DNA from 3 places in the Mesorhizobium sp. B2-8-1 genome. Region 1 is predicted to be linked to each of the others. Evidence: predicted binding sites of a transcription regulator. Region 1 holds the regulator's gene; each other region holds the start of a gene.
The links. The regulator LexA, encoded in region 1, represses DNA repair genes until DNA is damaged. The targets are predictions, from matches to a motif close to TGTTCNNNNTGTGTTCNG.
Positions count from the first base shown of each region.

Region 2: a site for LexA is predicted at 1,256-1,273, ahead of FJ428_RS03440 (sel1 repeat family protein). Genes of this name have one in related genera too.
Region 3: a site for LexA is predicted at 2,361-2,378, ahead of FJ428_RS23985 (helicase-related protein). Genes of this name have one in related genera too.

Region 1 is NZ_VFTX01000005.1:165,693-169,752, forward strand. It holds gene FJ428_RS15310 (ComEC/Rec2 family competence protein) at 1-1,124, shown strand, start outside; gene lexA (transcriptional repressor LexA) at 1,118-1,861, opposite strand; gene FJ428_RS15320 (TetR/AcrR family transcriptional regulator C-terminal domain-containing protein) at 2,314-2,991, shown strand; gene kynU (kynureninase) at 2,988-4,060, shown strand, end outside.
Region 2 is NZ_VFTX01000001.1:721,357-725,416, forward strand. It holds gene FJ428_RS03430 (hypothetical protein) at 6-200, opposite strand; gene FJ428_RS30180 (hypothetical protein) at 254-412, opposite strand; gene FJ428_RS03435 (DUF2147 domain-containing protein) at 620-961, opposite strand; gene FJ428_RS03440 (sel1 repeat family protein) at 1,407-1,673, shown strand; gene FJ428_RS03445 (branched-chain amino acid ABC transporter substrate-binding protein) at 2,073-3,194, shown strand; gene FJ428_RS03450 (acetyl/propionyl/methylcrotonyl-CoA carboxylase subunit alpha) at 3,348-4,060, opposite strand, start outside.
Region 3 is NZ_VFTX01000010.1:204,460-208,519, forward strand. It holds gene FJ428_RS23985 (helicase-related protein) at 1-2,193, opposite strand, end outside; gene phbB (acetoacetyl-CoA reductase) at 2,912-3,637, opposite strand; gene FJ428_RS23995 (acetyl-CoA C-acetyltransferase) at 3,757-4,060, opposite strand, start outside.

The DNA of each region.
Region 1 (4,060 bases):
GCTTCCAGATGTCGTTCGCCGCCACCGCGGCCCTGGTCGGCGCCTATGCCGGCTGGTCGGATCGCAAAGCCGACAAAGCGCGGACCCCGCCGCCGCAACGGACCTTGCCTGGCCTGCTGACGCGAAAATTGCTGCTGGCGACAGGTGGGCTGGCGATGACCTCGATTATCGCGGGAAGCGCCACGGCGCTTTTCGCCATCTGGCATTTCCAGCGCGTGTCGCCGCTCAGCCTGTTCGCCAATCTTGCCGTCATGCCGATCGTTTCTGTCGTGATGTTCCTTGCGGTTGCCAGCGCGCTGCTGATGCCGTTCGGGTTCGATGGACCATCCCTTTATCTGATGGGCAAGGGACTGGCCGCGATGATCGCCATATCAGGATGGATCTCGCAACGCTCGCCGGTCGACGCGGTCGGGTTGATTTCGCAGCAATCCGTCCTTCTGGTGGCGATCGCCCTGGTCATCGCGACGATGGCCACGACATGGCTGCGGCTGGCGGCACTTCCCTTCGCGCTCGCCGGCCTGTTGACCGTCTCGGACACGCGCACGCCGGACGTGCTGATTTCGGAGGATGCCCGCCTGGTGGCGTTGCCGATCGGCGGCGGCGAGCTCGCGATCAACCGGGCGCGCCCGAACGAATTCACCGTCGATAATTGGAAACGCGCGCTGAAGTCCGAAACCATCGCTGCGCCGGAACTGTTCGACAGCGGAGACCGACAGTTCGACATCTTCGATCCCGCGCAACTTCCGGCGGGAGCGCCTTTCTATTGCTTCACGGGCCTGTGCATGGCCCGGCATACCTCGGGGGCGATCATCGCGCAGGTGGAGGATCGCAAGGACGCCTGGAGGGCCTGCTCCTATGCGGATCTGATCGTCATCAACGACCCCGCGGGCTACGATCCCTGCCACAATCCGCTGGTTCTCGTCATCACCAAGCGGCAGCTCGCTCGTAAGGGAAGTGCCGCCGTCTTCTTCGACCAGCAATCGGCGACGGCACCGGCACGGGTCAGCTTTGCCGTCGACAGGCCATATCGGCCTTGGCACGAACAGCGGAAATTCTCACGCGAGGCAAGGGGACTGCCGCCTTACCGTAAACCCGAAAAGCCCACCGCCGACCCCGCTCAGTAGCGCCTGATCAGGCCGACCAGCTTGCCTTGCACCTTGACCCTGTCCGGTCCGAAAATACGTGTTTCATAGGCCGGATTGGCAGCCTCGAGCGCAATCGAAGCACCCTTTCGGCGGAAGCGCTTCAGCGTTGCTTCCTCCTCGTCCACCAGGGCCACGATGATCTCGCCGGGACTTGCGGTGTCGGCATTGCGGATGATGACCGTGTCGCCGTCGAAAATGCCGGCCTCGATCATCGAATCGCCCTTGACCTCCAGCGCATAGTGTTCGCCGCCCATGATCATGTCAGGCGGCACTGAAATGGAATGCGTCTGATGCTGGATGGCGTCGATCGGCACACCCGCTGCGATGCGACCCATGACCGGGATCGACACCGCTGAAACCGCATCGTCGTCATTGCCGGCAGCGGGCAGACGCGAAGACGTCGCCGGCTTGATCTGCCGGCTAGGGCTGCTGCCCTGTCCGAGGCTGCCCTGGATGACGCTCGGGGAGAACTTCTTTGCCGCGTTAAGACCCGGCGCGATCGAGTCCGGCAGGCGCAGCACCTCCAGCGCGCGCGCCCGGTTGGGCAGGCGGCGAATGAAGCCGCGCTCCTCCAACGCCGTGATCAGCCGATGAATTCCCGACTTGGAGGCGAGGTCCAGCGCTTCCTTCATCTCGTCGAAGGACGGCGGAATGCCGCTTTCCTTCAGCCGTTCATGGATGAACATCAAGAGTTCATGTTGCTTGCGCGTGAGCATGGCGGCCCCCAAAGGCATTGCACGAAGGGTCTGGAACCAGAATCAGAAAACAAACCCAGAACAAACACTATCTGTTCCAGTTGTGTTCCGCAACCATTTAAAGTTTAATGAATTTGTTAAGGCGACGGAAACGAAATGCCCTCCCGCAGCCAGCATCCTGCCAGCGCGGTCCGTCGTCAATGCGCTCCCGGGCCCTTTGAAACTATTTTGGTTAATGGCCTGTGGCCCGACCGGTCTCCACTCTTGGCACAAGCCTGCAAGCTGGGTGACCGGCAGGTGCGGGGTGCGTTTGGGCGGATTAGAAACCCCTGCGGCTCGTGAACGAAACGAAACCAAAATGCCAACTTCCGCCGGAAAACGGCCAGACACCACCACTGGTCGCGACGGGCTGCGTTCGTTCGTTCGCTTGACGAAACCGTATAATAATGTACGGTTTTCGAAGAGGAACACCAATGACCACGCCGAAGCAGGCCGCGCGACGCGAACGGATAGAGGAGGCCGCCTATGCGGTGCTCCGGGAAGCCGGCTACAAGAGCGCCTCCCTGCTTGCTATCGCCAAGCGGGCATCGGCCTCGAACGAAACCCTCTACAACTGGTACGGCAACAAGCAGACCCTGTTTCGATCCTTGATCGAAGCCAATGCGGGAGAGGCAAGGAAGCTGCTGGAGGACGCCCTTCACCAGGCGCGCGATCCGCTCGAAACCCTGAACTTGCTCGGGCCAGTCCTGCTGACCCTCGTGACGGGCGACAAGGCGGTGGCGCTCAATCGCGCCGCGGCCGGCGACGTCAACGATACAGGCACGCTTGGCCAATCGATCGCGCAATTCGGCCGCAATACCATAATGCCGCTTGTTGGCGACCTGCTTCGAACCGCAAGTCGGGCCGGCCCGATCGCCTGTGACGATCCTGCCGAAGCCGCCGACATCTACATCAGTCTTTTGATCGGCGATCTCCAGGTTCGCCGGATCGTTGGGGTGCTCGAGGAACTGCCTCGGGCGGAAATCGAGCAAAGATCGAACCGGGCGTTCACCCTGTTCTTGCGCCTCTATGCGGCCAGCCCTTGCCCGGGCGGCAAAACAGCCGGCCCGTTTCCAGGGCGCTCTTCTCACCGAGGAACATCGCGACCATGAGCAAAATTCCCGATCTCGCAGCGATCGAGGCAATGGACACCGCGGATCCGCTGCGTGCCATGCGTGACCGCTTCACCTTGCCCCAGGGGGTGATCTATCTCGACGGCAATTCGCTGGGCGCCGCTTCGCCAGCCGTGTTCGGCGAGCTGCAGAAGGCCGCCACGCAGGAGTGGGCGCAGGATCTCATCCGCGCCTGGAACACCGCCGGCTGGTTCGACATGCCGGTCGAACTCGGCGACCAACTCGGGCGCCTGATCGGGGCCGCCGCCGGCCAGACGGTGGTCTGCGATACCACCTCGATCAACATCTACAAGGTGCTGCATGCGGCACTCGGGATGCGGCCGGACAGGTCAGTCATCATCGCCGAGGGGGACAGCTTTCCGACCGATCTCTATATGGCCGAAGGCGTTGCCTCGACGCGGCCGGGCACGGTGCTGCGGCTCGAGGGTGTCGATGCGCCGACCATAGAAGAACTGATCGACGAGCGGGTCGCGGTCATCCTGGTCAACCACGTCAACTACAAATCCGGGCAGTTACGCGACATGGCCGCGCTGACGCGGACGGCACATGATGCCGGCGCGCTGATTGTCTGGGATCTCTGCCATACCGCCGGCGCCTTGCCCGTCGAGCTCGACCGTTCGAATGCCGATTTCGCCGTTGGCTGCACCTACAAATATCTCAATGGCGGCCCGGGTGCCCCGGCCTTCATCTACGCGGCCGAGCGCCACCATGGCGATGTCCGCCAGCCGCTCAGCGGCTGGTGGGGCCATGCGCGGCCATTCGCCTTCGAACAGGGTTTTGCTGCCGGCACAGGCATCCGCCGGTTTCTCTGCGGCACGCAGCCTGTGCTGTCGATGCGCGCGCTCAAAGGGGCGCTCGATGTCTGGAACGACGTCGACATGGCAGAGGTGCGCAGGAAGAGCATGGCGTTGACCGATCTGTTCATCCAACTGGTCGAGGCAAAATGCGGCGCCTACGGCCTCGAACTCGAAAGCCCGCGCGATGGCAATGAGCGCGGCAGCCAGGTTTCGTTCCTCCACCCGCATGGCTATCAGGTGATGCGGGCCTT
Region 2 (4,060 bases), on a different contig from region 1:
GCAATTTATCCGCGCTGCAGGCTGACCAGCAGCACGAAACCGACGCCCGACTTCTTCAGTGCTGGCGCGTCGATCGTGGAACCGGCATCGGCACGCATCATCGGTACGGCCAGGACCGGCGCGGCAAGAAACGCCAGGATGAGCGCCGCCCGCGGCAGAAGCCGAACGGTTTTGAAGAGGTTGGCGGCGATGCGGTTCATGGTCTTTGCTTTTCTTTCGAGGTCTTGGTTTGGTCAGGTCTTTGGTTTCTGTCTCAGGGGCGAAGGGTGGCCGGGCAGGCGAGGCGGCAGGTTCTGGAACTGGCCTCGTTCCAGGAACGGGCCGGACGGCCCGCTTCGGCGACGAGGATGGCGAAGAACATTCCAAACAGGCTCACCAGCAGGCAGACGATGGTGAAGCGGCGGGCGAGCATTGGTCGTGTCTCCTTCAACACGCAGGAGAATGCCCGGGCACGACTGAACCGGCTCTGATGCCGACGTTCATCTGCCGTTCAAATTGGTTGATGGGTTTTGAGGCGGGGCTGGCTATAAGGAGCATGGCCGCCGGCACAGCATGCCAGGATCATGAAATGAAAACGGGGCCTGCCGGCCCCGTTTTCATGTCGCAAGGATGGGGTCGATCAGAGCTTGTGCCAGGTCTGGCTCTTGCAGATCAGCCCGCCGAGCACGCAGCCGCTCATTTTCAGCGAGGTGCCCGACAGTGTCGCCTTGCCGGAGTAGGTCTTGTCGTTTGCCGGGTCGGTTATGCTGCCGGCGTATTTGTTGTCGCCGGACGCCTTGAGCGAACCGATGGTCTTGCCGGCATATTTGCCGGACTTCAGCGTGATGGAAAATGAACCCGAGCCCCCGATGGCCGCGGTATCGCCGGCCTGCGTCTTCCAGTTTCCCTCGATCGGATCGGCCCAGGCCACACCGGTCAGGATCAAAGTGGCCGCCAGGGCCAGGCTTGCTTTTCGAAACATCTTTCCTCCCTTGGATACCCGGCAGGAGGCTCCGCCTCGCCGGTCTGCCGCTTACGCAAACGTAAGCTAATCCAGCTCCCCGCAAAACAAAAGCGGTGCCGCAGCGGAAGCTTTGGCAATTCAGAAGCGCCGACGGAAGCAATGTCGGCAGGGAAATGAATGTATGCATGCGCGGCGTTTGTTTCGCGTGGTTAGCGGAGTGTTGATTCCGCTCGCGAAAATTTTCGTCAAATTTGGCGCTATCCGGCTGAATCGCTGGCTTTGTATCCTTAACGAATTTCCACGTTTACCTATTGTTTTAGCTTTGTTTTCCTCAAATTAAGCACGCCATTTAACGACGGATTCAAGCCTGCGCGGCATTCTCGAAAGCATCGAAAGAGCAGCCCGGGCAGACAAACGGAGGCAGCTCTCGGGAGCCAGACAGGGCCGGAAGAGAGGATTGAAAATGGCACGTTTTGAAATGCTTGAAGCAGGCTTCGGCGCCATGGGGGCAACTGCCCAGGCCGACATTCTTTTCGAACTGGGGATGATGTATGCGACGGGCCGCGATTGCGAGACCGATGTCGTCGCCGCCCACAAATGGTTCAACATCGCCGCGATCAAGGGTTCGGCCCGCGCTGCGGAATTGCGTTCGGAACTGTCGGCTGCGATGTCGAAGGTCGAGATCGCCAAGGCGCTGCGCGAAGCCCGCGAATGGATGACGATGCACTGAATTTAGAGATAAGGCAGGGCGGCCTTCTGGTCCGCCAGGCAAGGACAAGGCCGCGGTAAGACGGCCACGCGACAAAACCAAGAACGCGGCACGCCCGACAGGGCCAGCGGCGCGGCGGCCATGATCCGGTTTTCGGAAAGATCAGGGCCAGCAGGAAGACAGGGAAGGCGAGTTGGGTTCGAGTGCGGGGGCGCTTGAGAAACAGCTCGACAGGCAAAGCCGCGACCGGCCGGAACAAGGCCGGCGCGGCTTTTGCCTTTTTGCTCCAGAGATGCTCCGCAGGCCTAATCGAGCGCCGCCAATGCGCCTAGACAGGCCACACGAAGGATGAAATTGTCCGGCCTCTCTGGAAGAAGCGTGGCCGGGGCGGCCGCGCGTGAGTGGAGGAGTCATACCGCAATGAAAAAATTAAGTATTTTGAACGCGGCCATCTTCGGCCTGATGATGAGCGCGCCGGTCGCCTATGCCGACGACATCACCTTTTCGGTGGTCGGTCCGATGACCGGACAGCTCGCCACCATTGGCGATCAGTTCAAGCAGGGCGCGCAGGCTGCCGCCGACGCGATCAATGCCGCCGGCGGTGTCGACGGTCGCCAGATCAAGCTCGATATCGAGGATGACCAGTGCGACCCGAAGCAGGCGGTTTCGGTCGCCAACCGTATCGTCGCCAATGGCGTCAAGTTCATCGACGGCCACGCTTGCTCGGGTTCGAGCATTCCGGCTTCCGCCGTCTATGCCGAAGCCGGTGCCCTGATGATGAGCCCGGCCTCCTCGAACCCGGTGCTGACCGACGCCGCAGCGAAGGCCGGCTGGCCGACGATCATGCGCCTCTATACGCGTGACGATGCGCAGGGTGCCTTCATCGGCCCCTGGATCGCGAAGAAGTATGCCGGCAAGAACGTCGTCATCCTGCATGACAAGAGTGCCTACGGTCAGGGCGTTGCCGATGCGGTCAAGGCCACGATGAATGCCGGCGGCCTGAAGGAAGTGGACTATGAAGGCATCAATGCCGGCGAAAAGGACTATTCGGCGCTCGTCACCAAGCTCAAGGACCTCAAGGCCGACGTTGTCTATTTCGGCGGTTACCACCCGGAGGCTGGCCTGATCCTGCGCCAGTCGGCGGAACAGGGCATCAAGTTCCAGCTGATCATGCCGGATTCGATAGCCTCGCCGGAATTCTGGCAGGTTGCCGGCCCGGCCGGCGAAGGGACCATGTTCGTCTTCCCGTCGGATCCTCAGGCAAAGCCGGAAGCCAAGGCAGCCGTCGAGAAGATCAAAGCCGGCGGTTTCGTGCCGGAAGGCTTCACGCTATTCTCCTACGCCACGATCCAGGCCTTTGCGGAAGGCATCAAGCGTGCCGGCAGCGATGATCCGGCCAAGGTCGCCGAGGCGCTGAAGAACGGGCAGCCAATCAGCACGGTTGTCGGCAATGTCACCTTCGACGAGAAGGGCGACCTCAAGAACGCCAGCTACGACATCAACCAGTGGCACGACGGCAAGTATGCGCCGATCCAGCCGTAATCGCTGCCTATATCGATGAAATGGCCGGGCTCGTCCCGGCCATTTCATTTCTGCCTGTGTGTCTTGCCATGGACATATAACGGCGGTCGACATTCTACGGCGCCTCTCTCTGTCCGGCAGGACAGGGACGCTTGGCATCCGGCAGCGAGGCTGTCAGCCTTGCATATCCTCGAACCGCACCAGCACAGTGCCGTCGGTAACCTGCGCGCCCTCGGTGGCGATCTCGGCGATCACGCCATCATGCGGCGCGGCGATGGTGTGCTCCATCTTCATCGCCTCGAGAATAAGCAGCGGTTGCCCCTTCATCACCGTATCGCCCTTTGTCGCCCGCACAAGCTTGACCAGTCCCGGCATCGGCGCGCGCAAACTGCCTGACGCCGCCGCCGCATCATCGCCTCTGGCCAACGGGTCCGGCACCGCGAACGTATAGCCGGCCGCGCCTTCGAATATCGTGATGTGGCCTGGCCAGCGGGCGAGGCGAGGAACGGCGCGAAGGTCATGCGAATTGGCGCTGTCATAGGGTGCATGGAGCGTCACCTGGGAACGCCGGTCTGGTCGTACCGAAACCCTTGCCAGAATATCGTCCTCGCCAAACTTCAGCCGGATCTGTCGTGCCATGCCATGGAAATGCGTGTAGCCGGCAAGTGACGACCATGGATCATCCGATGCCGGCAGCGCGCCCGCCCCGGAGGCCGCTATGGCCGCGGCCGCGACCGTTTCGCCGCTCGGCGGCGCAATCTCGGTCAGCGCCTGCTGGTGGCGGCCTATCAGGCCGGTATCGACGTCGCCCGCCGAAAAGTCCGGATCGGTCACCAGCGCGGCGAGGAAGGCGGTATTGACGATCGAACCGGCGACTTCGGTTCGCG
Region 3 (4,060 bases), on a different contig from region 1:
ATCGATGACCACCGAGGTGCGGCCCGATGCCAGCGCATGGACGACGTCGCCGAAGCCGGGCTTGTCCTTGCCGTCGTTTTTCAGCGCCCACAGCAACGTCACCAATCCCGCGGGCGCCGGCTTGATCAGCGCCGGCACGAAGACATGATAGGCGCCGAAGCGCACGCCCAGCCGGCGCAATGCCGCGCGGCCTTCCTGGTCGAGCGACTTCATCTCCTCGGCGATGTCGCGGCGATTGATAAGGCCGAAATTCTCGACCAGCTGGAAGGCGATGCCGCGGCCGATACCCGATATCTGCTCGGCACTCTTCAAATCGACCAGCGGCTTCAGCAGGGATTCGATCTGGAAATTGACGAAGCGCTCGGCACGCGCCGCGACCTTGTCACGCGCTGGGCCGGTCAGCTGTTCATCGGCCAAAAGCACCAGGCGCGGCTTCAGCGCGTCCTCGCCGGCAACAAGCGTGCCGATCGGCGCGCCGATCCAGCGCAGCGTGCCGTCGGAACCCAGCGCGATGTCGCCATTGGCGCAGGCGCCGAAGCGTTCGGCGCGTGCCTCGAACTCCGCCGCCAGCGCCTTCTGGGCGGCCGCGCGCACGGCCTTGGCGTCTTCGCCGCCAGCGCTCTGATCGGCGGTGAAACGGAACCCCTGCAACTCGCCGACATGGTGGCCTTCGACGAGGACGGTTCCGGTTGGGCTTATTTCGGCTTCAGGCATGGTATTTTCTCTAAGGCGCCGCATGAGGACGGAAGTCCTGCGGTCTACGAAGCGTTTCGTCAACCGCTCATGCAGCGCATCCGACAATCTGTCTTCGATTTCGCGCGTCTTTTCCTGCCAGTGTGCCTGATCGGCCAGCCAGCCGGGCCGGTTCGACACGAATGTCCAGGTGCGGATCTGGGCGATGCGATGCGACAGCGTATCGATGTCGCCCTCGGTGGTGTCGGCGCGGCGCACCTGCTCGGCCATGTAATTCTCGTCGACATGGCCATGCCTGGCGAGGTCCATGTAGATCGACGCAATGAGGTCGGCGTGCTGGGCCGGCGCTATCTTGCGGTAGTCGGGGAGCGCGCAGGCCTCCCACAGCAGCACGACGCGCCTTGCGTCGGTGGCGAGCGCCCTGATGTCCTCGTCACGCGACAGGTGCTCAAGCGCCTGCGCATCGACTGCCGGCAGCGCACGGGTCAGGCCCTCCACCGGGGCATTGGTCTCGATCGAGCGCTTCAGCGCGTCGAGGCTGGCGAAATTGAAACGCGCTGTGCGCCACTGCAGAACCTTCACGGGGTCGAAGTCGTGGCTTTCGATCTTCTTGACCAATTCCTCGTCCAGCGGGTCGACCTGGCCGGTGACGCCAAAGGTGCCGTCGCGCAGGTGCCGGCCGGCGCGCCCGGCGATCTGGCCAAGTTCGGCCGCCGTCAGGTTGCGATACTGATAGCCGTCGAACTTGCGGTTCTGGGCGAAGGCGACATGGTCGAGATCGAGGTTAAGGCCCATGCCGATGGCATCGGTGGCGACGAGATAGTCGACGTCGCCCGACTGAAACAGCGCCACCTGGGCGTTGCGGGTGCGGGGCGAGAGCGCGCCAAGCACGACGGCCGCACCGCCCTGCTGGCGGCGGATCAGTTCGGCGATGGCATAAACCTCGTCGGCGGAGAAGGCGACGATCGCTGTGCGCCGGGGCAAGCGGGTCAGCTTCTTCGAACCGGCATAGGCCAGATGTGACAGCCGCGGCCGCGTCACCACCGAGACGCCTTTCAACAGGCGCTGCAAGATGCCGTGCATGGTGGCGGCGCCGAGCAGCAGCGTCTCCTGGCGGCCGCGCAGATGCAGGATGCGGTCGGTGAAGATATGGCCGCGCTCGAGGTCCCCGGCAAGCTGCACCTCGTCGATGGCGACGAAGGCGGCATCGGTCTCGCGCGGCATGGCTTCGACGGTACAGACCGAATATCTGGCGCCTGGCGGCTGGATCTTCTCCTCGCCGGTGATGAGCGCCACCTTGTGGGCACCGACCTTTTCGCAGACGCGGGTATAGACCTCTCGCGCCAAGAGCCTGAGCGGCAGGCCGATGATGCCGCTTTCATGCGCCACCATGCGCTCGATGGCGAGATGGGTCTTGCCTGTGTTGGTCGGCCCAAGCACGGCAGTCACGTCGCGACCCGATAGGATCAGCGGCTCGGTGGGTTTCGGATGGATGTTCATCGGCTCGGAAATAAGGCTTTCTGGCCTCTCATTGTCGGGAGCACGCCTCGGGTGGCGCGTATGACAGGCGACACATAGGGATTTCAGGCGCGAAGCGAAAGCGGAATGTTCCGCTGGCGGCTCGAAGCCGCCTTCGTCAAGCTTCGGTTCGGCTGCTGATTAAGGGTTGGAACGAGTCTGGAACGAATCGGCGACGAATCGCTGACTCGCCCGGATTCATGTTTTGTTCACGGCTAGATGTGGAGTTGTGGCTGATGATTCTCACCACATGCTGAATCACGGAATTGGCCCGTTTCATGCTAGGCGAGAGCCGCCGTTAACTTTCGCTGGCAAAGCCGTGTGGCAGCCCGCCTTGCTTCATCCAAGCTTATGAAATTGTTGAACTTTCTTAATAGAAATTAACAGTTTGACAGGCGATTGCGACTGCTCTCGTTAACATTGCGGCCAAACATGGAACGAAAGGGCGACGAATCGGCGATGTCGGGATTTTCCCTGTTTGTTCACGACAAGATGTAGTGTTGCGCACAGGTTTTCCACCGACAATGCACAGCTTGTCCAGGTAGTTTTGCACAATACCCGCTGCCGCCATTAACCTTTGCGTGCCGGATTGGAACAGCAGACCGACAGCCGTCATCGGACGGCGTCACGGACATCCGAAGCGGATGGCGAACGAGCCCCCTTTCAATCGGCACCGGGAAGCCGGCAGCCCGGCGAGACCTCAGGCGAAGTACTGGCCGCCATTGGCGGTGATGGTCGATCCCGTGATGAAGCCGGCGTCCTCGGAGGCGAGGAAGACGACGCAGCGCGCGATCTCCTCCGGCTCGCCGAGGCGCCCGACCGGGATTTGCGGGATGATGCGTTCGTTGAGCACCTTCTCGTCGATCGCCCGGACCATTTCGGTGGCGATATAGCCTGGGCAGATGATGTTGACGGTGATGCCCGCGCGGGCTCCTTCCTGGGCCAGAGCCTTCGAGAAACCGATGTCGCCGGCCTTGGCCGCGGAGTAGTTGACCTGGCCGGCCTGGCCCTTCTGGCCATTGATGGAGGAGATGGTGATGACGCGGCCGAACTTGCGGTCGCGCATGCCGCTCCACAGCGGATGCGTCATGTTGAAAACGCCGGAGAGATTGGTGTCGATGACCTCCTTCCACTGCTCACGCGTCAGCTTGTGGAACATTGCGTCGCGCGTGATGCCGGCATTGTTGACCAGCACCGCGACCGGGCCCAGATCGGCCTCGACCTGCTTGATGCCGGCGGCGCAGGCGTCGTAGTCGGCGACCGACCATTTGTAGGTCTTGATGCCGGTTGTGGCCGTGAACTTGCTCGCCGCCTCATCATTGCCGGCGTAGTTGGCGGCAACCGAATAGCCGGCTTCCTTCAGCGCCATCGATATTGCCGCGCCGATGCCGCGCGATCCGCCCGTGACGATTGCAACCTTGGTCATGCGCTCCCTCCCTTTGGTTGGGAGAGTGAACAGGGAGTAGCGAATGACGAGTAGGGATCAGATATCCCATTGCGCCGACGCCGTTCTTCCCTATTCGCTACTCCCCATTCACTTCTCTTTTAGAGCGCTTCGACACACATGGCGACGCCCATGCCGCCGCCGATGCACAGGGTGGAGAGACCCTTCTTGGCACCTCTTCGGCGCATCTCGTGGACCAGCGTGTTGAAAATGCGCGCGCCAGAGGCGCCGATCGGATGACCGATGGCGATGGCGCCGCCATTGACGTTGACGATCGAGGGATCCCAGCCCATGTCCTTGTTGACCGCGCAGGCCTGCGCGGCGAAAGCCTCGTTGGCCTCGATCAGGTCGAGATCGCCGACCGACCAGCCGGCCTTTTCCAGCGCTTTTCGCGAGGCGGGAATC